2 regions of the Fructobacillus cardui genome follow, and region 1 is predicted to be linked to the other one. Evidence: predicted binding sites of a transcription regulator. Region 1 holds the regulator's gene; the other holds the start of a gene.
The links. Region 1 encodes LexA, which represses DNA repair genes until DNA is damaged. Its sites were predicted from a motif close to CNAACANNTGTTNG; they were not measured.
Positions count from the first base shown of each region.

Region 2: a site for LexA is predicted at 1,961-1,974, ahead of uvrB (excinuclease ABC subunit UvrB). Genes of this name have one in related genera too.

Region 1 is NZ_CAUZLS010000001.1:29,440-45,169, forward strand. It holds gene rpsB (30S ribosomal protein S2) at 1-394, opposite strand, end outside; gene AABI20_RS00135 (SPFH domain-containing protein) at 617-1,444, opposite strand; gene AABI20_RS00140 (hypothetical protein) at 1,501-1,698, opposite strand; gene AABI20_RS00145 (GIY-YIG nuclease family protein) at 1,771-2,067, opposite strand; gene AABI20_RS00150 (tRNA1(Val) (adenine(37)-N6)-methyltransferase) at 2,108-2,872, opposite strand; gene AABI20_RS00155 (lysophospholipid acyltransferase family protein) at 2,942-3,577, shown strand; gene AABI20_RS00160 (YneF family protein) at 3,588-3,809, opposite strand; gene lexA (transcriptional repressor LexA) at 4,064-4,699, shown strand; gene AABI20_RS00170 (aspartate-semialdehyde dehydrogenase) at 4,813-5,904, opposite strand; gene thrC (threonine synthase) at 5,956-7,419, opposite strand; gene AABI20_RS00180 (homoserine dehydrogenase) at 7,550-8,800, shown strand; gene thrB (homoserine kinase) at 8,794-9,675, shown strand; gene AABI20_RS00190 (aspartate kinase) at 9,733-11,082, shown strand; gene AABI20_RS00195 (YlbF family regulator) at 11,270-11,626, opposite strand; gene AABI20_RS00200 (PBP1A family penicillin-binding protein) at 11,676-13,751, opposite strand; gene argS (arginine--tRNA ligase) at 13,823-15,514, opposite strand.
Region 2 is NZ_CAUZLS010000001.1:388,574-404,303, reverse strand. It holds gene AABI20_RS01910 (LTA synthase family protein) at 1-1,925, shown strand, start outside; gene uvrB (excinuclease ABC subunit UvrB) at 2,038-4,047, shown strand; gene uvrA (excinuclease ABC subunit UvrA) at 4,134-7,022, shown strand; gene AABI20_RS01895 (thymidylate synthase) at 7,110-8,072, opposite strand; gene AABI20_RS01890 (deoxycytidylate deaminase) at 8,152-8,631, opposite strand; gene AABI20_RS01885 (bifunctional 5,10-methylenetetrahydrofolate dehydrogenase/5,10-methenyltetrahydrofolate cyclohydrolase) at 8,740-9,594, shown strand; gene AABI20_RS01880 (ATPase, T2SS/T4P/T4SS family) at 9,792-10,751, shown strand; gene AABI20_RS01875 (type II secretion system F family protein) at 10,755-11,789, shown strand; gene comGC (competence type IV pilus major pilin ComGC) at 12,032-12,334, shown strand; gene AABI20_RS01865 (hypothetical protein) at 12,318-12,716, shown strand; gene AABI20_RS01860 (hypothetical protein) at 12,751-12,951, shown strand; gene AABI20_RS01855 (hypothetical protein) at 12,932-13,360, shown strand; gene AABI20_RS01850 (hypothetical protein) at 13,385-13,705, shown strand; gene AABI20_RS01845 (class I SAM-dependent methyltransferase) at 13,743-14,747, shown strand; gene AABI20_RS01840 (acetate/propionate family kinase) at 14,790-15,730, shown strand, end outside.

The DNA of each region.
Region 1 (15,730 bases):
TCTTAGGAAGTTGTTCGAAAGTACCATCTTCGGCCATTGCCTTCAAGTCTTTCAAACGTTGAACACGTGTCTTGATTGTGTTCCAGTTAGTCAAAGTTCCACCCAACCAACGGTGGTTGATGTAGAATTGACCAGCACGTGTTGCTTCTTCAGCGATTGCATCAGATGCTTGCTTCTTAGTACCAACAAACAAGATGTTAGCGCCATCAGCTGAAGCGTTACGAATAAAGTTGTAAGCTTCGTCAATCAACTTAACAGTCTTTTGCAAGTCGATGATATGAATGCCGTTACGTTCCGTAAAGATGTATGGTGCCATCTTTGGGTTCCAACGACGAGTTTGGTGTCCAAAGTGAACCCCTGCTTCGAGGAGTTCCTTCATTGTAATAACTGCCATAGTGGCCTCCTAGGTTTAACCTCCGGTAAATTCTTGGTTCGTGCTGACAAATGATCAATCACTTGCACCTGCACGTTCTCGTTTACCGTGTGTATTTTTGTTGTATTCACAACAGATACTAGTTTACTAAGGTTTTGACCGAAAAGCAAGGATTTTTCTGATTTTTAACTAGTGAAAATCAGTCCAAAGAAAAAGCCAACCACAACCGGCTGGCAAATATTCTTAATCTTGTTCTTTAGCTAATTCTTGACCCAAAGTTTTGGCCAAAACAGCACTTTGCCCAGTTTGGTCCAAATCAGCACCATTCGTGACAATCAAGTTCGCATCTGACTTAGCCAAAGCCTCGAAAGCATTAATGGACTGGTTATTGAAATAGTTTTGGTCCGCGTTCTTCAAAGCGGCCTGAACTTTATCAATTCGGTAACTTTCGGCATCCGCCTTTGTTCGCGTCGCCTCGGCGTTGGCCTTAGCAGTGGCAATCAAAGCCTCGTTATTAGCCTTTGCGCGCAATTCGATGGACTTGGCCTCACCTTCCGCTTGCGAAATAGCTGCCACTCGTTCTCGATCTGCCTTCAGCTGCGTATCCATTGAAGACTGGATAGCTGCACTGGGCTTCAATTCATCAATATTAATCCGATCAACGTTAATACCATAGGTATTCGTTAAATCACCGATTGCCTCGGCCAAATCCTTATTGATTTGACTTGTTGACCCCAGGGCCTCGTTCAATTCCATCCGACCAATGATGTCGCGCAAGTGGCCCCGAACCAATTGTTGCATCGATTCAATCGAATTCGTGTTTTCATATGAATATTTCACAGGGTCTGTGATATGGAAGTTTAACGTCACCGTTGCCCCAATATCAGCGTTATCCTTGGTAATAACTGAATAACCAGCCAACTTCAATGGCTGCAAGGCCAAGGAAACCGTCCTGATTTTTTGAACCAAAGGCAAACGGAAATTCAAACCTGTCTGCCTTGTCGAAGAATACTTACCCAATGTTTCCAAAAGGCCAACACTATTTTGCGGCACAATCTTAAAGGAAACCAGGGCCAAAACGATTACAACAATGATGACGATCACCAAAATCGACATAAATACCGTCCTTACTTTTTCTGGAGGATTAAGACGTTCCCCTCGGCACGCTTAATCACATAGGTTTCTTCAGGGACCACATTAGTCCCTGAAGCTAAATCATAGTGATAAAAATTGCCAATAACCTTCACTAACTTCTCTCTTGGGTCGCAGTCTTTAAAAGACACCTGGCGCCCAATAATATTGTTTAATTCAAAAGTAGTAATCATTATTTGCCACCTTCAATTCAAATGATTTATCCCATTCTATCATGGATTAAGGGTCTCATAAAGTCCCTCTACCTATTTTTGCCAAATTGTAGAATCCACTTTTCGTTCCATTAAAAAAGCCTCTTTTTGCGGCCGGCTCAGGCGCTTAAACTTAGCCTCAGCCGAAAGGGCAGCGTGCTTATTATCAAACGTTTCTTGGTAAATCAGCTGTAATGGATGTCTGGACTTCACCCGAGTAAACTTGGCCCCCTTCCCCGCTTGATGGACTAAAAAACGGCGGTGGGCATCATCGGAAAAACCACCATAAAAATAACCGTCGGCCGTATAGAGCACATAAAAATCATAAGTTTTGTCATGAGCATCCGTCATGATTCCCATCTCCCTCCTCGCGCAACCACCTGTAATTGACTTACAGCTGCCAAGGTTGCCCATACAAAATTTCTTGTACCTGGGGCGTATACTGGTCATCAGCTGTATAGGCAATAATTGGTGGCAAAATCCGAACGCCACCCGGCTTACCCGCCTTAATCGCTTCTACCAAGACCATGTTGGCCTCACGGTCGGCCTTGCCGTACACAAACTGAATCCGTTTGACCGCTAATTTCCGGGCAGAAAGGGCAGACATAATATCCTCCAACCGGTCTGGTCGATGAACCAAATAAAATTTACCGTTATTCTTTAACAGCTTATTGGCAACTTGCGCTAAACGGGGCAAATCGATGGCAATTTCATGCCGGGCCAATTGATAATGTTCATCAAGGTTTTGCTTGGTCTTTTCATTCACGGAAAAATAAGGTGGGTTCGACAAAACCGTATCCACCGATCCAGGCTTAATATCGTCATAAATTTCTTGCATATCGGACTGAATCACACTCACGCGGTCTTCCAAATGATTTAAAACAACCGAACGCTGTACCATCTCTGCTAAATCTTGCTGCAGCTCGACTAACTTTACTTGCCCTGTGACTTTGGCGGCATAAAAAAGACCAATTGCTCCAGTACCGGCACCTAAGTCGACCGATAGTCCTCGCCCCTTTTGCTTGGGCTTAGCAAAGTATGCCAAGAGCACGGCGTCTAACGAGTAAGAAAACATATCTGGATTTTGGATAATTTGAATCTGTTGTGATGGCAAGCCGTCAAGGCGCTCACCTGCTCGTAATTCTTCTGCTTCCATGGTTTGTTGCAATATCTCCATAAACTAAGTAAAATTATTCTGTTAAGTCAATTAGAAAGGGACAAGCAGATGTTATTCTATCGCTTTATCCGGGTCTTTACAGTGACCTTTGTGGCCATTATTAATGGTCGCGTTACCTATCTCCACAAAGAGCGCCTGCCAAAAAATGAAAACTACGTTTTAGTTGGGCCACACCGTTCTTGGTGGGATCCCGTTTGGTATGCTATGGCGGCCTATCCAAAGCGCTTCATCTTTATGGCTAAGAAGGAGCTTTTCAAAAATCCTGCTTTGCGCGCCTTGATTACCACTTTGGGGGCCTTTCCAGTTGATCGGCGCAATGTCGGTACCGATACCATCAAATATCCCGTTAACGAGTTAAAGAATGGCGATCGATCACTCATCATGTTTCCAACTGGATCCCGGCATTCTCAAAAGTTAAAATCAGGATCAATCCTGATTGCCAAACTTTCAAAGAAACCGATTGTTCCAGCAGTTTATCAAGGTCCCGTGAAGTTTTCACACCTATTTAAACGCAATAATACCACAATTAATTTTGGTGAACCAATTGTGATTGACCCTAAAGCCCGCTTGACGGACGAAAAAATTGCCGAATACAATCAGAAGATTCAAGAATCTTTTGATGCCTTGGACAAAGAAATCAATCCCAACTGGGTATACATTGATCCAAAAGCACAAAAAAAATAAGCCGTTTGGCTTATTTTTTTTGTGCTTTGGCATTTTGTGCCTTCATTTGAGCCATCATCTGATTCAACTTCTTTTGTGATGGCTTCTGGCCCATTGACATCATCATGGACTTCATCATTTCTTCTGAAATGGGTGGGTTCTTTGCCAAGTATGACTTCATCGTAAAGCGGGCCAAGAAGAATCCCCCAACCAAACCAACGACCAAAGCCAAAATTCCAACTAATACAACCATTATTGGTCTCCTTTAACTACGAAAATCTATAAGGTATTATAGCATAAAGGCAAGCAAGACAGTATCTTTTTGCAAAAACAGTGGAAAACAGGTCGATAACTCGAATAAAAAGTTTCTTTATCCACTATTTTAAATTTAATCCCCATTTTGTAATAAAATTTAATATTTCTTAAGGTTTTCTCGCGAACATTTGTTTGCTTTTCAGGTTAAAATTCGCTAAGATAAACGTAGCAAATACAGGTAGGAAAGTACATATGGCAAGTTCTGATTCAAAACAAATTCAAGTCTTGAGATTTATTCACGACTATCAAAGTAAAAATGGTTTCCCACCCACCATTCGTGAAATTGGTGAAGCAGTCGGCCTATCTTCCTCTTCAACCATCCACGGTCACATTGCCCGTTTGATTAAAAACGGCTACCTCGAGAAGAAGGGAGAAGGAACTAAGGCACGCGCTATTGAAGTGACACCAGCCGGTTTTGAAATCCTTGGGATTTCGGCCACTTCCGGTAAGATTCCAGTCCTAGGATTGGTCACAGCTGGTCAACCAATTCTGGCCGTCGAACAAGAAGCAACCGAGTTCTTCCCCATTCCAGAAAATCTGATTCCCTATGATGGTGACCTCTTTATGCTGAATGTTCGTGGTGAATCCATGATTAACATCGGTATTTTGGATGGCGACAAAGTAATTGTCCGTCGTCAACAAAATGCCGACAATGGCGATATCGTCGTTGCCATGAACGAGGACAACGAAGCCACGGTTAAACGCTTCTTCCAAGAAGGTGGTCACTACCGCCTTCAGCCAGAAAACGATACAATGGCTCCCATTATCTTGGAATCTGTTTTTATTTTGGGAAAAGTTGTTTCCCTTTACCGCGACGCAATTTATTAAAAACAAACTTGCCTAAGGGCCCTACTACGTTTTTGTAGTAGGGCTGTTTTATTAGCAAAATAAGGACACTAAAAAGCCACCAATTCGTTCGTTGGTGGCTTTTTCAAAATAATTTATGCAAAAGTTGAATCAGCTGGTACGCGAACCAAGTCCATTTCAACCAGTGTTTGTGCAATTTCAACCGTGTTCCAGGCAGCACCCTTCAGCAAGTTGTCAGAAACAACCCACAAGTGGAAGGCACCAGGATTTTCCAAATCAGGGCGAATGCGGCCCACAAATGTTTCACGCTTACCTTCAGCCAAAAGAGGTTGTGGGTAAGTTTGTGTAGCTGGATCATCTTCAATAATCACATTATCAACGGCACCAATTGCCTGACGAATTTGATCAGTTGTCACGTTCTCGTCACCAGTATCGATATAAACGCTCTCACCGTGACCAATCATGACCGGCACACGGACGGCCGTACCAGTCACCTTAATAGCCTTAGCATTCTTGTCACCCAAGATAATCTTCTTCGTTTCGTGGATCATCTTGTATTCTTCGTGTGTGTAGCCTTCTTCTTCGAAGACATCAATCTGTGGCAACAAGTTAAAGGCTAATGGGAAATGCTTTTTATCACCTTTCACCGGCAGGACATGGGCCAATTCTGCCATGTCGTCACCCAACAAACGAGCCTGAGCTTCAGCCAAAACTTCATCCATCGCTGCCTTTCCAGCACCAGAAGCCGCTTGATAAGTGGAAATAATCACCTGGTTCAAGCCAAATTCTCGGTAAACTGGGTCAAGCGCCATTACCAATTGCGTCGTTGAGCAATTAGGGTTGGCAATAATTCCCTGATGGTCCTTTAAAGCGGCGGCGTTAACCTCAGGCACAACCAATGGCACCTGATCATTCATTCGCCAATAAGAAGAGTTATCGACCACAACAGCGCCAGCCTTAACAGCAGCCGGAGCCAAAGCCTTTGAGGTAGATCCACCGGCTGAGGCCATAACAATATCAACACCTGCAAAGGAATCTTCCGTTGCTTCTTCGACCGTTAATTCTTGGTCCTTAAAGCTGATTTTTTGACCAGCTGAACGAGCAGAAGCTAAGGCCTTAACTTCACCAACCGGAATTGTTGATTGGGCCAACTGGTCCAAAATTCGACGTCCAACAGCACCCGTTGCACCGAGCACTGCTACATTATAGGCTGTCTTTGCTACCATAAAAAAATTCTCTCTTTCTTTTTAAATGACATAATAAACAACAGAAGAAAATTAGTCTGTCTTCAAGGCGCTTTCAATCTGCTTTTGAATATCAGCTGCCTGGATAAACGTCCGATGACGAACAGGTCGCTGGAACAAATCCTTCACTTGGTCAGGAATTTGTGTTTTGGTTGCTGCTGCCAAAGCAGTCAAGCCGCCTTCGCCACTAACAACTTCTTCGCCAAGTGCCTCAAGAACCGTTTGTGGGAACTTATAGGGACTAGCAGTTGCGGCCAAAAGGGTTTGATGACCATCGTCGTTGTATTGATAAACGGCCACAGCCGTATGTGGATCAATCAAATAATCAGAAGAAAGGAACGTCTTTCGTATCGTTTCTTCTACCTGCTCTTGATTGGTCCAACCAGCAGAAAACTTCGCTAAACCAGATCTCGTTTTTTCTGCCAATTGATACTGGCCTTGACTTTGCAAGTCTGCCATATCTTTTTTGATCAAATCAGCATCCTGACCGCCAGCAAAGTACAACAGACGCTCTAAGTTTGACGACACCAAAATATCCATAGCCGGCGCATTCGTCACCTTAAAGTCGCGGTTCTTATTATATACCCCTGTTTGGAATAATTCTGTTAAAACATGATTTTCATTCGAAGCAACCGTAAAATCAGCCACCGGTAAGCCGATGTGGCTGGCATAGTAAGCTGCTAACATATTTCCAAAATTACCAGTTGGCACAAGTACATCAATTTCTTCACCAGGCTTAATTTGACCACTTTCAACTAATTGACCATAGCCGTAGAAATAATAGACGATTTGTGGGACCAAGCGACAAATATTAATCGAATTTGCCGAAGAGATTTGAATATCTTCTTTCTTTAAGAAGGCAGCAAAATCTGAATCACCCAAAAGGCGCTTAACCGCCTGCTGGGCATCATCAAAATTGCCCTCTATCCCGTAAACATAGGTATTTTTTCCAGGCTCGGAGACCATCTGCTGACGCTGGATGTCCGAAACCCCGACTTGTGGGTACAAAACTGCAATTTTTGTTCCAGGTACGTCGGCAAAACCAGACATTGCGGCTGTTCCCGTATCACCTGAGGTTGCCGTTAAGATAGCAATTTCCTTATCCAGGCCTTCTTTCTTAGCCGCCGCAATCACTAAGTGAGGCAGGGCCTGAAGGGCAATATCTTTGAAGGCCAATGTCGGACCATGAAAAAGCTCCAAATAGTGCAAATTGTTCCCAGCATCTTTGACCGGCACAATTTTATCGGTATCCCATTGGCTACCATAAGCTGCCTGTACAACGGCTTGAATCTCTGCTTTTGTAAAATCAGGCAAAAAAGCAGCAAAAATTTCAGTCGCCAAATCCTGGTAGGATTGTTGACCGATGGTCTTTAAATCCAAGTTCAAAGTTGGCCACTGATTTGGCACGTACAAACCACCATCCGGTGCTAAGCCCTGGAGGATGGCCTGGGCGGCAGAAACAGCAGGGGCTTCTCCCCGGGTCGAGACATATTCCATGACGTACTCCTTCAATCTCATTGATTTCTAATGATATTATAACAAAAACATTCCTTTTTAGGCGGGAAAATGGTAAAGTTAATAGGAAATTATCCTTACTTGACAGTAAAAAACGATAGAAGGAGTCATCATGGAAGTTAAGATTGGCCTTTTTGGCTTAGGAACAGTTGGGATGGGCTTGTTAACCATCTTAGAGGAACAAAAAGAAAAAATCAGTGAAAATACTGGTTTAGACCTGACCGTAAAAACCGCGATGGTCTCTTCTTTAACCAAGGACCGCCCTGGTTTAAGCTCCACCATCCAACTGACCACCGACCCAAAGGACATCTTAGATGATCCAGAAATTGATTTGGTTGTCGAAGTTGCCGGTGGTACTGGCTCCGCTAAAAACTGGATTAAGTCCGCTTTGGCAAGTAAAAAACCAGTTATTACGGCTAATAAGGACCTGATTGCGACCGCTGGGGAAGAACTCCTTGACTTAGCAAACAAAGCGCAGGTGCCCCTCTTATATGAAGCAGCAGTTGCCGGTGGGATCCCAATTATCGGTACCCTACGCGAATATTTCCGTACCGATACCATCCGCTCATTAGCGGGGATTGTGAATGGTACCACCAACTACATGTTAACTCAAATGGCCGATAATGACCTATCCTACGAAACGGCCTTAAAGCAAGCACAAGACCTAGGCTTTGCCGAAGCGGACCCCACAAATGATGTCGCTGGCTACGATGCTGCTTACAAGGCCATTATCTTGGCCCGTCTGGTCTTTGGATTGGAGGCTGGATTAAAGGACATTCAAATTACCGGTATTCAAAAGATTACGGATGAGGACATCGCCGCCGTTAAAACACTTGGTGGCCAACTCAAGCTTCTTTTCCGCATCGATCAAATCAGTGCCGATTCAGTGGCCGTTATCGTTGCTCCCCAGGTTGTGCTACCACAATCACCTCTGTCACAGGTCCACAATGAGAATAATGCTATTGCAGTGAACAGTGATAACCTCGGTCAAACGCTTTTCTATGGCCCTGGGGCTGGTGCACGGCCAACGGCCCAAGCCGTTTTAGCCGATATTTTGGCTGCCGCAACGGCACCAAAGGACGCTAAGCAACCGTTGTCAGAAAGGGAAATGACATTAGCTGGCGAACGAGTTCAAGCCTATTGCTGGATTCTGAATACAACTGGTGCAAACAATGTTAGCCAAGACACCAAGGACGAACTCCGTTCATTGATTGTTCGTCAAGCCAGCCACGAAAATAACCGGCTTGGCTCTCAGCTCGTCCTTTATACCAAAGAAATGTCCAAAGATCAGCATGATGCCCTTCTTGACGCTTTAACAACTAATCGGACATTAGCAAAGGAGTTTGTGATTTATCCATGCTAACCATCACTGTACCATCAAGTTCTGCCAACCTTGGTCTTGGCTTTGATTGTCTTGGACTTGCATTAAACCTTAATTTAACCGTAACCGTTGGTCCAAAAACTGATACTTGGCAAGTGGTTCACCCATTTGGCGCAGATATTCCAAACGATGAAACCAATCTCATTGTTCAAACTGCTCGACTCGTTGATCCAGATATTACACCCCACCAACTAATCGTTAAAAGTGACATTCCACTGGCTCGTGGTCTTGGATCTTCCTCATCAGCATTAGTAGCCGGTCTTTTCTTGGGGCACTACTTAGACGATCAAACGATTGATCGTCACCAAATTCTACAAGAGGCAGCAGCCCTTGAGGGTCATCCGGACAATGTTGCGCCAACTATTTTAGGTGGCCTACAATTAACAGACGATGACCAAAATGGCGTACAAGCCACTACCCTTCCACTACCCAAAAATTTGGTCGCGGTTACCTTTATTCCGGACTACCCATTAAAAACCGCGGAAGCAAGGGCGGCTTTGCCTGCAACCTTACCACTCAAAACGGCCGTTCACCAAAGTCAACACCTTGCCAACTTGGTTGCCGCTTGCTACTTAGGTGACCAAAAGCGATTAATGGATTTAGTAGAAGAAGACCAACTGCATGAACCCTACCGGGCTAATTTAGCACCAGAATTCTTACAAATTCGTGCCTTAGCACACCGCCTTGGTCTAGCAGGAACATACCTGTCGGGAGCTGGACCGACAGTTATCTCAATAGTTGAACGAGGACACGCTGACCAGCTACTTGAAGCCATCAATGGCCTCAAGCTGAACGGCACAGCAACCATTTTAGCTGTCCAACACACCGGTGCCACCCTCACAGGTACATTGGATTAAAGACACTCAATCTGTTTTGATTTATGAAAGGAGTGCCGGTTTCTTACCGGCAGTATTATGAAAGTAACAAAATTCGGCGGTTCCTCTTTAGCAACTGGAGCCCAGTTTGAACGCGTCATCGATATTTTAAATCAGGATGAAGACCGTCAGGTCGTTGTGACCTCCGCCCCTGGTAAGGCAAAAGAATTTCCAATCAAGGTTACCGACCTCTTGATTCGCTATGCCAACGAAACTATCAACGATGAGGATGCTACTGAAACGCTCTTAGCGTTGAAGGAACGCTATCAGACCATTGCCGACCACTTTAACCTCGATCAAGAGGTTTTCCAAACGATTCCTGACCAAATTGACCAATTGGCAAATCATCATTATCGCTCCTACTCTTATTTGCGAGCTGCCTTTGCCGCCCATGGCGAGTATTTAAACGCGCAATTACTGGCCTTGATTCTGCAAGCTAAAGGTGAAAAGGCAGTTTTCGTCGACCCAAAACAGCTTCATATGGAAACCGATGCGACAACCGCAACCCTAAATGAAGAAACCACTTATCAAGACCTTGCCGCCTTTGAAATCAAAGATGATACCCGTTATATTTTCCCAGGTTTCTTTGGTTACAATGACCGTGGCGAGATGGTTACCTTTTCTCGTGGTGGTTCCGACATCACCGGTGCGATTTTAGCTCGTGGCTTAATGGCAGAAGTCTATGAAAACTTTACAGATGTCTCTGCTATTTACGCCGTCAACCCCCGGTTGGTCAGCCACCCAGCAGCTATTAAGAACATGTCTTATAGTGAAATGCGAGAATTATCCTACGCTGGCTTTGCCGTCTTCCACGATGAAGCCATTATCCCAGCTATTCAAGCTCAGGTACCAATTAACGTCAAAAATACCAATGATCCAACTGCTCCTGGTACTTGGATTGGTCCAGCCGAACAAAATAAGCCGGAACGCCGTGTAACAGGAATTGCCGCTTCAGACAACTTTTGTGCCCTTTACCTGCACCGATACCTGTTAAACAAGGAAATCGGCTTTACCATGCGCATTCTAAAAATTTTGGACCGCCATGGTGTTCCTTACGAACACATGCCTTCTGGAATTGATGATTTAACGATTATCTTCAACAAAAAGAGCCTCAATAAGGAACAAATCGAACAAATCCAAACAGATATTGAGCGTGAATTATCACCCGATACAATGGCTTGGCATGATGACTTTTCCATTATTATGGTTGTCGGTCAAGGAATGATTAACCGTGTTGGTGCCTTTACCGAAATCGTTACACCACTAAAGGACGCCGGTATTTCGTTGCAAATGGTGAACCAAGGTGCTTCTGAAATTTCAATTATGCTTGGTGTCGAATCTAAGGACGTTGATAACGCGGTCAAAGCCATTTATCACAACATCTTTTAAATCAAAATTAGTTTAGGCAAGACCATTGCACCACGATGGTCTTGCCTTTTTTGCCCTCGGTCAAGTTAGACGGTTAAGGTTTCCAAATCACACAAAAAGAAGCCAAAACCTTTGGTAAGTTTGGCTTCTAGTAGAAAAAGGCCGAACGGTTAAACCATTCAGCCTTTTTCTGATTTATTCGAACAAATTAAGCTTGTTGTACCTTGGCGTATGACTCAGACACAGGCTTTGTCACGATTTCGTTGATTTCACCCAACAACGTGTTCAAAATCTGTTCTGCGGCCATCAAGTCCTTAATCTTGTCGTTTTCTTGGACTTGCTTAGCGACAGCATCCCATTCCTTTTCTTGGTCAGGAGTAGGTTGTTGCTGTGCTTGCATCATTTGTTGCACAATCATTTGGATTGACTGGAATTGCTTAAACAAATCCTTCGCAGCATCATCGCCTTGAACTGCGTCAAAGGCAGTTTGCCATGACTTGTATTGATCAGTTTCGACCAAAACCTTAGCCATTTCGTTTGCGTTATCGTAAATGTTAACTGTCATTATTATCCCTTTCAAATACAAATCGGAGTAGTGAAATCACTAATAATCTCTACTTAAATGCTCCTGTAATAGTATCCCATACTTTAGCCGCACCAGCAACTGTGGTATTCACACCGTTACTGAAGTTATTTGCTGCGTTTGTGAACCAATTTGATGATGAAGATGATGAAGTATTAGTATTGCTAGTGTTCGTTTGACTAGCGTCTGAAACACTAAAGTTATCACCTGTCGTATTTGGTAAAATTTGACCCAATGAAGTCTTCACGAAGTAACCAATTGTCCCCATCAAGCCGATTGGTAGAGAACTTGTATTGTCACCTTCCAAACCTTCCCAAGAAACTTGAACGATATCCTTGGTGTAGGCCACAGCCCATGAATCCTTTGAGGAGTTCGCATTGTTTGAATCATTAGGATTCTCAGTAGTTCCAGTTTTACCGGCAATCTTATAACCAGATGGTGCTGCACCCGTTCCAGTTCCGCTGGTATAAGTACCAAGCATCATTTTTGTCATATTATCCGCAACTGATTTTGAAATCACTTGCTTTTGAGTTACCTTTGGCTGAGCAACAATCACCTTGCCAGAAGAATCAACAATTTTGGTAATATAGTGGGCTTGTGACATCGTTCCGCCGTTTGCAAAAGCCGTATAGGCGGACGCCATTTGAGATGGTGACACACCAGTCGTCAAGCCACCAAGGGCCAAAGCATAGTTTTTATCTGCATCAACCAGTGGCAAGCCAAACTTCTTACCAGAGTCCCAACCAACATTTACACCTAACTTATTCAGCAAATAAACAGCTGGAATATTGTAAGAATGCTCTAAGGCCACATACATTGGTACATCGGCCGTTTCGACATTCAGCGCATTATTTGGCGAATAATTATTCGTACCAAAGGTCATCTTCTTATTAGGTAACTTGGTATTAATACTGTAGCCCGCTTCCAATGCTGGCGCGTAAACAACCAAAGGCTTAATAATGGAGCCGGGTTGCAATTGTGACTGAGTGGCACGGTTAAAGCCACGGAAAGTATGTTGGGTTTCACGGCCACCAATAACGGCTCGAACACCACCCGTCTTAGCATCTAAGACAATCGAAGCCGCCTGTGCCTGTGACTGATTTCCAAAGAGACTACTCTTCTGGAAATCGTTTTGCATGTTTTCCTGGTCTTTTTGGTTCAGGGTTGTATAAATTTTATACCCCCGGTTCATGATGTCTTTTTCGTCCAAACCGTACTTATTGACGGCTTCATTAATCACGGCATCAAAGAACCATGGATAATGATACGACTCATCACCCGTATAGTTGTCATGCAGCACAATGTCAGTTGCCTGAGCAGCCTTTTCCTGGTCCTTAGTCAACTTCTTGTTTTCATACATTGTCTGCAAAACCAAATTTCTTCGAGCCTTCGATCGATCTGGATTATCGATTGGGTTAAAGCCCGATGGATTCGTCAGCATACCGGCCAAAGTAGCTGCCTGCTCGGTTGTCAAGTCCTTGGCATGAACACCGAAGTACTTCTCTGAAGCATCTTCAACCCCCCAAACACCATGACCAAACCATGCATTATTCAGGTACATCGTCAAAATCTGATTTTTCGAATAAACCTGTTCAACTTGCATAGACAAGAAAATTTCTTTGGCCTTTCGAGTAAAGGTTTGCTCTTGAGTCAAATAGGCATTTTTTACCAGTTGCTGGGTAATCGTTGACCCACCACCAGAGATGACATGTGAACCGGTCAAGCGATTACGAACAAACAAGTACGCTGCTCGACCAAGGCCAGAAACGGAGAACCCATGTTCCTTATAAAAGTTACGATCTTCAATCGACAAAACGGCATCGCGCATGTTCTGTGAAATCTGATCATATTTGACATAAGTACCCTTTTGCGAGTACAACGACCCAGCATAGTTATTCGAACTATCGTAGATATTCGTCGTTTGTGACAGTGATGATTCCAGCTTTTGGACGTGCATCGTCTTGGCCATCGTCACTAAGTAGACTGAGGTCACTAAGAACAGCGACATAAAAATCAGAATCAGAAGTCGACCAATTTGATAGCGGTTCCAAGTCGGGGCCGTTCGTTTCCAAAAGGTTGTATTTTTAAGTGAAAATTTTGCTTTCATCCGTTTTCCTTTAACCAACAGGGCTCATGCCTGCCGCATAACGCACAGGTGGTCACCGATAAAAAGAGTTTTTACATTTCCTTTGGTGCTTGCACACCAAGAATTGAAAGTGCAATTGTCAAAGTCGTGGATACGGCCTTAACCAAAGCGAGACGACCATTCAAGTTTTCATCTTCTGCCAAAATCTTAGAATTAGCATAGTACTTATTGAACGAGCGAGCTAGCGATAATGCATATTTAGCAATCACTGATGGTTCGCGGTGGTCAAAGGCCCGCACAACAGTATCAGGGAAGTTCACCAAAGTTGTCACAATGTCCCATGTTTGTGGATCATCAAGACTGATTTGCCTTTCGTCGACCGTAACGCCAGCTTTCCGAAGGATTGATTGAGCCCGTGCATTCGTATACTGCACGTATGGTCCGGTATCCCCTTCAAAGCGAACGACTTCACCAAGGTTAAAGTCAAAGTTGTTGGTCCGGTCATTCATCAAATCGTGGAAGACCACCGCTCCAGCACCGACTTCTTCGGCAACCTGGTCTTTATTGACCAAATCAGGATTTTTTTCGTTAATTTGTGAAAGAGCAAGCTCGTGGGCATCATCCAAAACATCCTTCAACAAGACAACGTCACCCTTACGAGTTGACATCTTCTTACCGTTAAAGGTAATCAAACCAAAGGAAATGTGTTCAACATCGTCCGCCCATGGTAATCCAAGCAAATTCAAAACAGCCTTTAATTGCACAAAGTGTTCACGCTGTTCGCCACCAACGACATACAAAGACTTCGCAAAATCATAAGTTTCCTTACGGTAAATGGCCGCTGCCAAATCACGAGTCATGTACAAAGTAGCACCATCAGTTCGCTTAATCATCGCTGGAGTCAAATTTTCATTGATTGAGGACAAGTCAACGATTTGCGCCCCTTGGGATTCCTGCAAGAGCTTCTTTGCTTCCAACATATCAACGACCTTATCCATCTTGTCGTTGTAGAAAGCTTCCCCATTAAAGGAATCAAATTCGATGCCCAAGCGGTCATAAATTTCCGTAAATTCCTTCAATGATTCCTCACGGAACCAGGCCCACAAGCGCTTTGCCTCTGGGTCGCCATCTTCAAGCTTTTTAAACCAAGCACGACCCTCATCATCCAATGATGGGTCTTCCTTTGCCTTATCGTGGAATTCCACATAGTACTTCAAGAGAGTGGCAATTGGGTCGGCCTTAACTTCTTCTTCCGATCCCCATGTCTTATAAGCATAAATCAGCTTACCAAACTGGGTTCCCCAGTCACCAAGATGATTAATTTTAACTGGCTGGTACCCGTTTTCTTCAGCTAAGTTCGACAAAGCATTGCCAATCACTGTTGAACGCAAGTGTCCCATTGACATTGGCTTAGCAATGTTTGGTGATGACATATCCAAAGCGATGTTTCGCCCCTGACCCCGGTTATTCTTTCCGTATTGGTCGCCAGCAGTCAAAACAGCGGTCAATGTCTCTTGTGTTATCGCCTTCTTATCCAAGAAAAAGTTGATGTAAGGGCCAGTTGCGACAACCTTTTCAAAGCCACTTTGGTCGATTTGTTCGACAAGGTCAGCCGCAATTTGCTGTGGGGCCTTCTTTAAGACCTTTGCCAAAGTAAAAGTTGGAAAGGCCAAGTCACCCATCTTAGTATCCTTGGGCGCTTCCACCTTGCTTGCGATTTCTTCAGCTGTCATGTCAGGTAGGACCGCCTGTAAGGCGGAAGTCACTGCTTGATTCGTTGCCATTGTATTATCCTTTTATTAAAAATTTCACTATCTTGCAAAAGAGGACCCGTCTCTTATTAACCAAAGAGACGAGCCCTGCCCGCGGTACCACTCTAATAGCCATATGGCCACTTTGTTATCAAATTCTGAGCAGAAAAAGCCGCGCGGGCCAGGGCCAGCCCTTAACTCACACTAACGTTAAGGTCACTGCAAAGCTGGGCACCTGCCTTCTATCTT
Region 2 (15,730 bases), 360 kb from region 1:
TTTTCTTGAACCCAATTCCAACGGCAATTATCTTGCTCGGGATTGCACTCTATTTCCGCGGGAAAGTGGCTTATATTTTAGCCTGGGTGATGAACTTAATTCAGACCATTTGGCTCTTTGCCAATATTCTTTATTACCGTGAATTTTCTGATTTCCTATCCTTTGGGATTATGGGATCGGGCTCATCAACGGGCAATAACCTGGGAAAGTCGATTGCGGCCATTATTCGCCCAACTGATTTCTTAGTCTATGTCGACTTGATTGTGATGGCCGTTGTCTTACTCTTTAAGTTCTGGCCCATTGATAAGCAAGCAATTCAAAAGCGTTATGCGATTTTGACAACCATTTTAGGAATTGTCTTGATGTTGGTTGATTTTGGAGTCGCTTCGGTTGACCGCTCGGGTTTGTTGACGCGCTCATTTGATAACAACTATATTGTTAAGTACTTAGGCTTAAATGAATATGCTGCCTTTAACGCCTGGCAGACCAACAATCAAACGAAATCTCGTAAAGAAGCCAGTGCTGCTGATTTACAAAAGGTTCAAGATTTCTTGAAGCAAAACTCAGTGCCGGCCAATATTTCATATACTGGAACGGAAAAGGGTAAGAACGTCTTTGTTATTCACCTTGAGTCGTTCCAGCAATTTTTGATTGATTACAAGGTTGATGGTCGCGAAGTTACACCAAACTTAAATGCCTTCTACCACGATCAAAATACGCTTTCGTTCGATAACTTCTACAACCAGGTTGGTCAGGGAAAGACATCCGATGCTGAAATGATGCAGGAAAATTCCTTGTACGGACTTTCGACCGGATCAGCGATGACTAAGTACGGTTCAAGTAATACCTTTGAAGCGACACCTGCCATCCTCGGCCAGCAGGGCTATACTTCTGCTGCCTTCCACGGTGACGTGCCAACCTTCTGGAACCGAAACAATACCTATAAGTCCTTTGGTTATAATTATTTCTTCTCAAAGAACTTCTATAAGGATAGCGATAAGCCAAGTTATAACGTTGGCTATGGAATGAAGGATAAGATTTTCTTGAAGGATACTGCTCAGTATATCGAGCAGTTGCCACAGCCATTCTATGCCAAGTTAATTACGGTGACAAACCACTACCCATATGAACTTGACAAGGAAGATACTGATTTCCCAGCTACAAAGACCGGTGATACGACAGTTGATGGTTATGTTCAAACTGCTCATTACCTTGATCAGGCTTTCGGCGAATTGATGGCTTATCTCAAGCAAGCTGGGTTGTACGATAACTCTGTCTTTGTTTTGTACGGTGACCATTATGGTATTTCTGAAAACCACAAGCCTGCCATTGCGAAATTGCTTGGTAAGACTTCCGTGAGTGATTATGACTTAGCCCAATTCCAAAAGGTGCCATTCATGATTCATGCAACTGGTTTGCAGGGGGGCATCAACGATACCTACGGTGGCGAAATTGATATGATGCCAACCTTGATGAACCTTTTGGGGGTTTCTACGGAAGGGATGACCATGTTCGGTCACGATTTGTTGTCAACTCAGAATCCGCAAATTGTTGCTTTCCGTGATGGTGATTGGACGACGCCAACTTATAAAAAGTATAAGAACCAATACTTCGATAGTAAGACTGGTCAGAAATTGTCGATTGATAATAATCCAGCGTTAAAGGCAACAGCCCAGCGGGTGCAGTCATACGTTGATGAGTCACTGTCAAATTCGGATAAGGTGATTACAGGTGACTTGCTTCGTTTTGATAAGAATCGTTGGAATTTCCACCAAATTGATAAAAAATCGTATGACTATACGAAGGCCAATACGTTGAAAGCGTTGAAGGCGAGTCAGTCGTCGAGCCCAACTTCGATTTTGGCCTTACGTAACGGCCAATCAACCGTATCGGATTACAAAACTGATGCACCGGAGCTGAAATAAAAAGCAAAACAAGAAAACGAACACGTTCAAGTAATAGAACATGTGTTCGTTTTTTGTTATATTTGTTATAATGTTCCTGAGTGATTTTTTTACCAGGCGAGGAGGATATATCTTGATTACACCGCAAAAAGATCAAAGCTTTGAAGTTGTTTCAAAGTACCAACCGACTGGTGATCAGCCGAAAGCGATTGATAAACTTGTGAAGGGTTTAAAAGATGGCGTCAAAGAGCAGATTTTGCTCGGGGCAACCGGAACAGGGAAAACATTCACAATTTCCAATGTGATTGCCCAAAACAATAAGCCAACCTTGGTTTTGTCACATAACAAGACCTTGGCTGGTCAGCTTTATTCAGAATTAAAGGAATTCTTTCCACATAATGCGGTCGAATACTTTGTTTCCTACTATGATTACTACCAGCCAGAGGCCTATGTGCCTTCTTCGGATACCTTTATTGAAAAGGATTCCGCGATTAATGATGAAATTGACCAGTTGCGGAATTCGGCAACGGCTTCGCTTTTTGAACGCAATGATACGATTGTCGTTGCCTCAGTCTCATCAATCTTTGGTTTGGGTGATCCGCACCAATACCAAAACCATGTGATTTCTTTGCGGGTTGGTAACGAATATGGTCGTAATCAATTGATGCGCGATCTGATTGACATCCAATTTACCCGTAACGATATTGATTTTCAGCGTGGCACTTTCCGGGTGCGAGGCGATGTGATTGAAATTTTCCCGGCTTCCCAGGATGAATTGGCCATGCGGGTTGAATTTTTCGGTGATGAAATTGACCGCATTCGACAAATTTCAGCTTTGACGGGGCAGGTCGTTTCAGAACGAGACCATGTCGCCATTTTCCCAGCGAAGCACTTTATGACCGATGATGAGCGGATGAAGGAAGCCTTAGTTGGTATTCGCCAAGAAATGGAAGACCAGGTCAAGGAATTTGAAAAAGAGGGCAAGCTTCTTGAAGCTCAACGAATCAAGCAGCGAACCGAATATGACCTGGCTATGTTGAATGAAATGGGCTTTACATCTGGAATCGAAAATTATTCACGCTGGATGGACGGTCGCAAAGAGGGCGAACCACCATTTACCCTCTTAGATTTCTTCCCCGATGATTTTTTAATTGTTGTGGATGAAAGTCACGTGACGATGCCACAAGTTCGTGGGATGTACAATGGTGACCGCGCCCGGAAGCAGACGTTGGTTGATTATGGTTTCCGTTTGCCCTCAGCATTGGATAACCGCCCTTTGCAACTGCCAGAGTTTGAGAAGCACGTCAACCAAATTATTTATATGTCGGCGACACCAGGGGATTATGAGCTTTCTCGGGTACCAAAACGTGATATTGTTGAGCAAATCATTCGACCAACCGGCCTGTTGGATCCGGAAATTGAAGTTCGGCCAGTGATGGGACAAATTGATGACTTAGTGGGTGAAATTAACCTGCGGATTGAACGAAATGAGCGTGTCTTTATCACCACCTTGACGAAGCGAATGTCAGAGGATTTAACGGACTATTTGAAGGATGTTGGCATCAAAGTTGCCTACCTCCATTCCGATATCAAGACACTCGAACGAACGGCGATTATCCGTGATTTACGTTTGGGCAAGTACGATGTGCTGGTCGGCATTAACTTGTTGCGTGAAGGAATTGATGTCCCCGAAACTTCTTTGGTGGCCATTTTGGATGCTGATAAGGAAGGTTTCTTGCGTAATCCACGCTCGTTGATTCAAACAATTGGTCGTGCTGCTCGAAATGCGAACGGCCACGTGATTATGTATGCCGATAAGGTGACAAGGGCCATGCAGGAAGCCATGGATGAAACGGCTCGTCGTCGTGACATTCAGATGGCGTATAACAAGGAACACGGCATCACGCCACAAACAATTAAAAAGGAAATTCGCGACTTAATTAGTGCAAGCAAGGCAGCTGAAGAAGTTGAAGACGTTGACTTAACGCAAGTTGACTTTGCTGATTTACCAAAATCAGACCAGACTGAAATTTTGGAAAACCTCACTAGCCAAATGAAGGCGGCGGCCAAGGGCCTAGACTTTGAGACTGCTGCTAAAATTCGCGATAACATTATGAAATTAAAGAAACGGGCCGGCCGTTAAAGGTTGGCCTCAGGTCACCGATGTGATAAAACAGGGGTGAACTTGCCAAGCGAGTGAGTGCTCGTTTGACCATGAAAGAGGATTTTATGGCGAAAGATAAAATTGAAATTCGCGGGGCTCGTGCCCATAACTTAAAAAATATTGATGTTGATATACCAAAGGAATCCCTCACGGTTGTGACTGGCTTATCCGGATCTGGAAAGTCTTCTCTGGCTTTTGATACCCTCTATGCCGAGGGGCAACGTCGCTACGTGGAATCCCTATCCGCCTATGCTCGCCAATTCTTGGGGCAGATGGATAAGCCCGACGTCGACTCGATTGACGGCCTTTCACCGGCCATTTCCATTGATCAAAAAACAACTTCGAATAATCCTCGATCAACAGTCGGAACGGTAACCGAGATTTCAGATTACTTCCGTTTGTTGTTTGCTCGAGTGGGGAAGCCTGATGATCCAAAGGATGGGACGAAAATTCTGCATTCGATTGATCAGATGGTCGAATATGCTCAAAAAGAGTTACCTGAGGGAACTCGTTTGCAGGTCTTTGCACCGATTATCCAGCACAAGAAGGGTACCCACGAAAAGGCCTTTGCTCAGATGCAAAAGCAGGGTTATTTACGGGCTCGAATCGATGGTGAGATTGTTGAACTTGATACGGTTGACGACCTCACTTTGGAACGTAATCGTTTCCATGATATTGATGTTTTGGTGGATCGGATTGTTTTGCGTGCTGATGCCCGGTCTCGCCTTTTCGATTCGATTGAAGCAGCCACGAACCTAGCTGGCGGTTTAGTGGTCTTGGAGCCGGTTGGCCGTGGTGACGAGAAAGTTCCTGCGCCATTGCGGTTCTCAGACCACTATTTGGGCGACCTGAAAGATTTTAAGGTTGGCCGATTGGAGCCGCGGCTCTTTTCTTTCAACGCACCGATGGGGGCTTGTCCTGTCTGTCAGGGGCTTGGAGCGACTCAAGAGGTCGATTTGGATCTGGTTGTGCCAGATGATACTCTGACGTTGAAACAGGGTGCTTTGGCGCCTTGGAACCCAATTTCTTCTAACTACTATCCAGCACTGCTGGAACAGTTCTGTGAACAATTTGGGATTGATCAAAATGTGCCCTTCATGGATTTGTCGAAGAAGGACCAGGACCTGATTTTGTATGGATCGGGTGAGAAGGAATTCCACTTCCACTTCCAAAATGATTTTGGTGGCGTTCGTGATGCTGACCAGGTTTTTGAAGGGGTGCTGAACAACGTTTCCCGGCGTTATAAGGAAACCAATTCCGACTTTACTCGTGACCAGATGGCTCAATACATGACGCAACTGACTTGTCCAGCATGTCATGGATACAGGTTAAACCCGGCGGCCTTGTCCATCAAGGTTGGTGGCCGCAATATTGGTGATGTTACTAATTTGCCAGTTGATGAGGAATTGGCTTATTTTGCTGATTTGACCTTTGGCCCCCAAGATCAAGAAATTGCCCAGCCAATCTTAAAAGAAATTCAAGATCGACTTGGTTTCTTACAGTCCGTTGGCCTGGATTACTTGACGTTGTCTCGGTCAGCTTCCACATTGTCTGGTGGGGAATCGCAACGAATTCGCTTGGCGACACAAATCGGGTCAAATTTGTCTGGGGTCCTCTATGTTTTGGATGAACCATCGATTGGTTTGCACCAGCGTGATAACGATAAACTGTTAGCATCGATGCAGTCAATGCGCGATTTGGGGAACACGTTGGTTGTCGTTGAACATGACGAAGATACTATGGAGGCTGCCGACTACCTCATTGATGTGGGCCCTGGGGCTGGGTCACTTGGTGGCCAAATTATGGCTGCTGGTACACCGGACGAAGTCATGAAGAATCCCAAATCTTTGACTGGCCAGTACCTCTCAGGGAAACGCTACATTCCGGTCCCAAAATCTCGTCGCAAGGGTAATGGCGAAGAAATTGTTATTCGGGGAGCGAAGGAAAATAACCTGAAAAACATTACGGCGAAGTTCCCATTGGGAAAGTTTGTGGCCGTTACGGGTGTTTCTGGATCGGGTAAGTCGACACTGGTCAATACCATTTTGAAGCGAGTTTTGAAGCAAAAACTCAATAAGAATTCAAATAAGCCTGGTGCCTACCGCTCGGTTGAAGGAATTGAAAACCTAGAGCAAGTGGTCGACATTGACCAATCACCAATTGGTCGAACGCCACGGTCTAATCCGGCAACCTATACGGGTGTCTTCGATGATATTCGCGAGTTGTTTGCCCAAACAAATGAGGCTAAACTTCGTGGCTACTCCAAGGGACGGTTCTCCTTCAATACGAAGGGTGGCCGCTGTGAAAACTGTCGTGGTGATGGGGTCATCAAGATTGAGATGAATTTCTTGCCGGATGTTTACGTGGCCTGTGAGGTCTGTGGCGGTACTCGCTACAACTCCGAAACCTTGGAAGTCACTTACAAGGACAAGACGATTTCTCAGGTCTTGGATATGACCGCCAAGGAAGCTCTTGATTTCTTTGCACCAATTCCAAAGATTGCACGTCGCTTGCAAACCATTAATGACGTTGGTTTGGGCTATGTAAAATTAGGCCAGTCCGCAACCACCCTATCAGGTGGGGAAGCACAGCGAATGAAGTTGGCTTCTGAGTTACATCGCCGGACAAACGGGAAAACGATTTATATCCTCGACGAACCAACAACCGGTTTGCACACTGATGACATTGCTCGCTTGCTAACGGTTTTGAACCGCTTGGTTGATGCCGGCAATACGGTCGTCGTCATCGAACACAACCTGGATGTGATCAAGTCAGCCGACTGGTTGATTGATTTGGGTCCAGAGGGTGGTGCCGGCGGTGGGAAGATTTTGGTCACTGGTACACCGGAAAAGGTGGCGAAAAACACCGAATCTTATACGGCTAAGTATTTGAAAAAAATTATGGACCGGGATATTGCCCGTGAAAATCGCGATGAAAAATCAGGGCAGTCCTAAAGAACAATAAAAACGGCAGTGACCATCTAAAGTTAAATGGTCACTGCCGTTTTATTTTTAATAATATTCGGATGTAAATGATCTTGCTTAAACTGCAACCGCACCTCGGATAGCTGGTTCTGATTCATAATCCAAAATTTTAATATCATCCATGGTGTAATCAAAGATTGATTTGACCTCAGGGTTTAGCCAAAGCTTTGGCAATGGATGCATTGGTCGACTGATTTGTTCTTTGACTTGGTCGATGTGGTTCTTGTAAATGTGTGTGTCACCGATAGTGTGGACGAAGTCACCAACTTCTAGACCGGTTTGGGCAGCAATCATGTGGATTAACAGCGAATAAGAAGCGATGTTGAAGGGCACACCTAAGAAGAAATCACCCGAACGTTGGTAAAGTTGTGCTGAGAGCTTACCCTCGCTGACATAGTACTGCGACAAAACGTGGCAAGATGGTAGTGGTGCTTGTGGAGTCGTTTCGGCATTCCAAGCAGACAAAATCAAACGTCGAGAGTTCGGATTGTTCTTGATTTGGTCGATTAAGTTGCTGATTTGGTCTGTGGTGCCACCATCGGGTAAAACAGATGCCCATGATCGCCAGAGCTTACCGTAAACCTCACCGATATAACCGTACTTTTCCATAAAGTCATCATCGTTTAAGATTTTGTCGACGAAGATGTCCTTTTGTTCCTGGTAGATGGCATTAAATTTGGCATCGGTTTGTGAACGCAAGCCAAAATCAGTCATGTCTGGTCCGCTATATTCATCGGACTCAATCCAGTTTTTAAAAGCCCATTCGTCCCAGATATGGTTGTTGTTTTGCAACAAGAAGCGGATGTTATTATCGCCACGCAAAAACCAGAGTAATTCTGATTTGATCAGCTTGAAGAAAACTTTTTTAGTGGTTAACAGAGGGAAGCCTTCCTGGAGGTCAAAACGCATTTGCGTTCCGAAGATTGAATAGGTTCCGGTCCCGGTCCGATCGTCCTTGTAATGGCCTTCGTTCAAAATTTTAGCGGCCAGATCGAGGTATGTTTGTTCGTTTTGACTCATGAGTAAGTCCCCTTTAATAAAAATTAATCCTTCTCAGTATAGCAAAAAAGCAAGGAGTCCTCCTTGCTTTTTCTTGGGTCTAGTCTTTAATAAATTGAGCGAGATTGATTTGTTCAGCCGTTTGGGCTTCGAAGGGAACTTGGACTAAGGCAACGTTTTTTTCTTTTAAGAGGGACTCGGCGAATTCATCATTGCGATAGTCGCGCATGAAGTTAATTTTGGTAATGCCGGCTTGCAGCAAAAGTTTTGTACATTGCACGCAGGGAACATCGGTCACATAGACTTCTGATCCTTCAACGGCAATCCCCATCGAGGCGGCTTGCATGAGAGCGTTTTGTTCAGCGTGAACGGCTCTGATGCAGTGACCATCAACGATATAGTCGCCAACTTCTGTACAGTGAGGAGTACCGGAAACGGCACCGTTGTAGCCAGAGGCGATAATGCGATGGTCCTTCACGAGGATGGCACCAACGTGACGTCTAGTACAAGTTGACCGGGTTGAGAGGATGGCGGCTTGTGCGATAAAGTATTGATCCCAAGAAATACGGTTGTCAGACATGAAAAATTACCTTTCTGTAAACAAAAAACAGTTTTATTCTGATAAAATGGTCTTACAAAGATATTTTATAATAAAACGTTCGGAAAATCATGAACAAGGAGAAACATAATGGCAACTATTTTAGACGGAAAGGCCCTCTCAAAGGACCTCAAAATCGCACTGGCGGACAAGGTCAGGGAATCTGGGTTGAGTCCAAAGCTAGCGGTTGTTTTTGATCCAAAAAATGATGGATCACGTCTCTATGTTGGCATGAAGCAACGCGCAGCAGCCAAGGTTGGCATTGCCACTGAGGATATTGCGGTTGCTGACGATGTGACAACAGAAGCCGTCTTAAAGATTGTAGCAGATTTAAACGCAGATCCAAGCGTGACTGGTATTTTGGTTCAGGCACCATTGCCAGAAGCTGTTAACGACCAGCAGGTCTTCTCAGCTATCGCCCCTGAAAAGGATGTTGATGGATTAGGTGCTTTCAACCAGGGAATGCTCTTTGGTGACCAACCTGGTGAATACGCCGTGGCAGCCACTCCTCAAGGCGTGATGACGATGTTGAAGCATTATGACATTGATCCATATGGTAAGAAGGCTGTTGTCGTTGGTCGCTCTCAACTCTTTGGTCGCCCAATGGCTGCCTTGCTGAATAACGCGAACGCAACGGTGACGTTGGCTCACCGTTACACACCACGCGAAATGCTCCTGGATTCTCTCAAGGATGCGGACATCGTTGTCGTTGGAGTAGGTATTGCGAACTTTATTACTGGTGACCAAATCAAAGATGGTGCTGTTTTGGTTGATGTTGGGATGAACGTTGTCGATGGTAAGGCGACCGGTGATATCGAATTTGCCTCGGCCGAAAAGAAGGCATCCTTCATTACGCCAGTTCCAGGTGGTGTTGGTCCAATGACCATTGCCACTCTGTTGGAAAATACTTTTGCAGCAGCTTTGAACCAAGAAAAAAATCAGTAAAAATTAATCATGCTTATTTAAAAGATCGAATTCATTGAATTCGGTCTTTTTTGTTTTTCAAAGCTTTCCTCGTCTAACCCAATAGTGTTGTATAGAGGGCAATGAAGCAAAAAAAATTGGTTAACCAAACGCTTTGAAGTTGAGCAATTTTTTGCTGAATTGGTCGTCTTACTCACTAGCGATGAAAGGAGGACACCATGATCAAGAATTTGGCCAATTGGCCCGAACATGAACGAGCAGACCCCGCTGATTGGATTCAAGCAGTCCTAGCATGGGGGCAGACGAAAAAGGTAACAGACTTTTATTTTTTACCGGCAGAAGGTGGTAATTACCAGGTACGAGCGCAAATTTTGGGTCAAGTGAGAATCCTGGCAGTGATGGAAGCAGATTTTGGAAAACGAGCCTTAGCTGTGGTTAAGTACCGGGCGGGTTTAAATTTGGCCGAGAGCCGTCGGCCACAACTGGGACGCTTTGATTTTGGTCAGGGCTTTATCCGCGTTTCAACCGTTGGCGACTTTTTGGGACAGGAAAGCGCGGTTTTACGGCTAATCTATCCTGATTTGTCGCAAAACCGCTGGTTTGAGCCAGCAATCTTTGCAGACTTAGTTGCCGAAAAAATTAGCGCTGGCCTCTATCTGGTAGCCGGCCCCACAGGGGCAGGTAAGACTAGTACCCTTTATCGCTTGTTGGCTGCCTGGTCACCAGGCAAAGTTGTTTTAACGGTTGAGGATCCGGTTGAAATCTATCAGCCAGCTTTTTTGCAACTGCAGGTCAACGAACAGGCAGGAATTGATTACCAATCCTTAATTAAGGTGGCCCTGCGTCACCGGCCAGATCTATTAGTGATTGGCGAGATTCGTGATGCCAAGACTGCTCAGGCCGCCCTTCAAGCAGCCCTAGCTGGTCATTTGGTGTTGAGTACTTTGCATGCCAATTCTGAACTAGCAGTTTTTGGCCGCTTGCTCAATCTCGGCCTTGACCGTCAATTACTGAACCAAGCCTTAGTTAAGACAGTTTATCAGCGCCTGCTTCCAGATTTAGATGGTCAGCTGGGGGTTGTGTGCGGGGTGGCTAACTGGCAGTCGGGTGAAGTAACTCATCACCGTCCCTATGCAGAAAATGTAAAACGCTACCAACAAGGAAATCAGGAGGTTTAATCGATGCGTCTGCAACGAAAAATACGTTTTTCTGAAAGTGACCAGGTTCTTTTTTTAGCCGAGCTTGGTGAGTTAACGGCATCTGGTTATGCCTTATCGTTGAGTCTCGATGTTTTAGCGAGTGCCCATCCAGGTTGGCAAGAAAGGCTACAGACCATCCGTGGCCAGTTGGAGCATGGCCAACCGTTAGCTACAAGTCTGGGGAAAGTTTTAAGTCCTTCGGTTGGAATTTATCTTGATTTGGGTCAGTTACATGGTAATTTTGACCAAACGCTGACCGCTTTGGCGAGTAACTTTGACCAAGTGTTGCGCTACAAACAAAAGCTCCGCCAGATTCTAACTTATCCGGTGATTTTATTGGTCTTTTTATTATCCCTGGTTGTGGGGATGGAAATGTATCTTTATCCCATTTTTCATGCTTTGTCGGCCGGACAAAAGGGGAGTCAAGGTCCAGGCACCAATCCTGCTCTCTTTTATTTGCATGGCTTAGCTTTTCTCTTTGGCCTTGTCTTAGTCATGATTATTATTTCGATTTTCTTACTGAAGCGTTTAGCACCACTACAACGAATTCAAGTTGTCGCTCGGGTCCCTTTTTTGGGCAGGCTGATGCAGACACTCTTAACTTATCTGCTAGCAGAACATCTGGGAATTTTGCTGTTAGCAGGCCACACGCTGCCCAATGTGATTAATCGTTTTGCGGCCTTATCCGCTAAGAAAAACGGACTGGTTGTGGCCATTGCTAAGCGAGCCCAAGGTGCCGTGCAAAGCGGTCAAACTTTGCAAAGTTGGATTGGCAATCAATCTTATTTGAAAAAGCCACTAGCGACTTATTTAGATAGGGGATTTACCGGGCTAGTACTTGGTACCTACTTGACTTACTATGCCAAAAGCGAATTTCAACGGTTTGACCGCCAAGTCAGTCGATTATTAGGCCTCATCCAACCAATCTTTTTTGCCTTGATTGGACTGACCATTGTTTTGTTATACCTCGCAATGCTATTACCGTTGTATAAAAATTTAGGAGGAATGTCGATATGACGCACACAGCTGACTTTGTTAAGCATACACAAACTGGAACGGGGGGACGGTCTCGATTGGCTGGGAGGCCCCGGGATTACTGTCACCATCAATCCCATCCGATGAACCAGACGATGCAGATTGGTTTATTCAACCAGCGGTCCTTTTTTCAACCCCACAAACGTTTTTGGCTTAAACGTGAACATCGTAAAATTTGTCAATCAAAGGCTTGCCATGCAGTAGTCCGAGCAAAAAATCGGCGGATAGCAGCGAAGAAAAACGGTTTCACATTGATTGAAGCGACGGTAGTACTCTTCATTATTGGTCTGTTGATGTTACTGATTTTGCCGAATTTAACGCAACAACGAGATAAGGCGCAGCAAACCCATGCAAAGGCAATGGTCGCCACTGTACAGACACAGGTTGATTTGTATGTTAACGACCACCCAGAAAAGAAACAGGTCACAATGGATGATTTAGCAAAGGAAAATTACTTGACCAAGGCACAGCTTGAAAAAGTTAAGGCACTCAAAATTGTGATTGCAGGTCATGAAGCTAAAATTTAAATCCTTTACCTTGATCGAATCCGTGATTGTTCTAAGTCTGGTAGCACTTTTGCTTGGGATTGGATTAGCCTTACGGCCGAGGCAAAATCAGCAGAGTTTTGCAGATTTTCAACAGCAATTTGCTGCCAATTTTCAACGAGCCCGTCTATTTGCACAAGCAAAAGAGGTTGAAAGTATTCTCGATTTTCAATCAGACCAGTTGGTGATTGGTCAAGAAGTGCTTTCTTACCCAGTAAAAAGTAAAGTTGATCAGACAGCAAAAGTCGTGATTAAGCCGAGTGGCTATGTGGCCCCCGGTCATATTTCTTGGCACCAGGGCCAAGTAACCTGGCGTCTTATTTTCCAATTTGGAGGTGGTACCTATCGTTTTGAGAAAGTCTAGAAAATCGTCAGGGTTTGCCCTTGTTGAGGGGGTGATGGCACTAACGCTGATTACTGGTGTGGTTCTTTTTGAACTAGAAACGTTACGCAACTATCAGAAAAAGCAGCGAGAACTGATTTTGCAGAATAAGGCGGCCAACCAGGAAAAAAGAAAGGCGTTAGAGAGATGGCAGTCTTTTGTTGACCAAAATCAAAAGCAAAAGGAAGAAGCCAACCATGACGGCAGTTCAAAGTAAAAATAGCCGGAACAGCTTTACCATGGTGGAAGCAATCCTGGCACTCCTTGTGGCGGCAATGGTTTTTGAGGCAATAATGGTCATTTTGCCACAAAGTAAAAGGGGGCAGACGCAAGATATGCAGATGGATTTTCAAGCGGCTTTAACACAGTTGGGTCGGCAAAACTATCAACTTGATCAAGTTCAAGTGCGTGAAATTCAGCTGAAGAAGACCATTGGCGATCCGGTTACGTTGAAAATTGCTAAGCATGACTTAGTTTTGGCTGGGACTCATCATGGTCGCGTGCTCTTGCTACATGGGATTGATGATTTACGGATTGATAATTTTGGAACCTATCAGCTTTTGACTGTTTTTGATCGGGGGCATGAGAAAGCGAGCGGCACACTTTTTTTGCCTAACACGAAATAGGCCATTGTAGAAGAAGGGTAAAAGATGTTTAATAATCAGGCACGCCAGCAGCGAAACCGTCAGCCAGCCTACTTACTGTTACCGACAATTTTGGCATTGACACTCATTGGCTTGCTGTTCTTTTTACAGACAAAAATTTTTCACCAAAAGCTGCATAGCCAATCATTATTGTTGGAAACGACTATCATCGATACAAGGCAAATTGAAGCATCGCGATTGTTTTACCAAGATAATCAACAATCTGGCCAAATTCAGGGTGATCCTTGGTTAATTGAATCGGGGGAAAAGCAGATTAAAATTACTATCAAACATCAGGATTACTGGCGACCACTTTTAGCCCCTTAGCCTTGTCTAGACTAGCAAAAAGGGCTAAAATAAAACCATGATAAATCAAAAAATTCCTGCATATTTTGAAAAAATTGATCAAGCCGTCGTGACGGTGAAAAATCAAGAAAAAACGACCAATCGAGAAGCCCTTGTCATGGCTTTAGAGAGGTTAAATAAAAAAGAGATTCTTAGCTCCGACCATGACCAATTGGCTGATGATTCTAAAAAGGCTTTACAGTCGTTAGAAGAGATTGACTGGCCAAGATTGTCTTTCAGCGACCAACGTAATATCTTACAACTTTTGGTTTTGAAAGCTGATCGAGAGGATAAAGTACCAGCAAACCTTCAGTTAACCCCAGATGGTATTGGTTATCTTTTGGGCGATCTGATTTACCAGACAGCTAATCCTAGTGAACAAACGAGTATCAATGACATGGTCATTGGCACTGGCAACCTCCTATGGACAATTGTTGAAAGCTTTAGTCGTCATGACCTTTTGCCCCACGATTTAATTGGGATTGATAACGATGAAGGTCAGCTTGATTTGGCCAGTGAATTGGCAGCTGCGCTTAAAGAAGACCCAACACTGTTTTTGGGGGATGTTGTTGGCTTGAAAAACGAGGAAGTTGCGCCTGCTGATGTTGTGATTGGTGATTTACCAATCGGTTACTACCCGCAAGAAGCACCAGAAAACTTTGTCACAGCCTTTTCAGAACAAGATGGCCAATCTTATGCTCATTATTTAATGATTGAAAAATCATTAGACTTAGTGAGGGATGATGGTTGGATCTATCTCATCGTGCCAAATGATTTATTAACAGGGCCACGGCATGAGTCAATCCTGAAATTATTCTCACAAAAGGCTCAATTAAAGGCATTCTTGTCACTGCCAGCAGAGTATTTCCAAAATCAAGAACAGGCGAAAGCTTTCTTGGTTTTACGGAAGAAAGATGCGCTGCCAAAGCAAGAAGTTTTGATGGGACAGTATCCTTCCGTTAAGGACCAAAAGGCCTTGCAAGAATTTTTGCAAGATATCCAAGCCTGGGGTAAACTAAAGTAAGTTAGAAATGAATTAAAAAACAAAGATAGGTGGATTTTTTTCATGGCAAAGATTATGGCAGTGAATGCCGGTAGTTCTTCATTGAAGTTTCAGCTCTTAGAGATGCCACAAGAGCAAGTAATCGCCCAAGGGTTAATTGAACGAATCGGAATGGATGATGCCATTGTAACGATCAAGTTTGCGGCCAATGATCAAGCGGCCAAGAATGCTGATGTTGAGGTATCTGGTGACAAGGCTAAGTTTAAGACCGTTACCGCCATCAAGGACCACCAAGTTGCCATTAACTTGATGCTTGAAAAGTTGTCAGAATTGGATATTATCCAAGACTTTAGCGAAATCGTTGGTGTTGGTCATCGCGTTGTTGCTGGTGGTGAATACTTTGACAAGTCTGTTTTGGTGAACGATGATGTCTTAGCTAAGATTGATGAATTGGCTGATTATGCACCATTGCACAACCCAGCCAACGCGTTGGGCATCCGTTCTTTCCAAAAGTTATTGCCAGACGCAACTTCTGTCGCCGTCTTTGATACTTCTTTCCATCAGACAATGCCAAAGGTGAACTACCTTTACTCATTACCTTATGAATACTATGAAAAGTATGGTGCACGTAAGTATGGTGCTCACGGAACTTCACATCGTTATGTTGCCGGTCGTGCTGCTGACATCTTAGGCAAGGATTTGAAGGACTTGAAGTTGATTACCTTGCACCTTGGTGCCGGTGCTTCAATTACGGCTGTTAAGGGCGGTAAGTCATTTGATACATCAATGGGCTTCACACCATTAGCAGGTGTGACGATGGCGACTCGTTCAGGGGATGTGGATGCTTCATTGGTAAACTTTATCCAAACCAAGGAAAATTTGTCAAATGAAGACATGTTGACAATTCTGAACAAGAAATCAGGATTGCAGGGAATTTCACAGGTCTCAAGTGATATGCGTGATCTCTTGGCTGCCCGTAAGGACAACGAACAGGCTGATTTGGC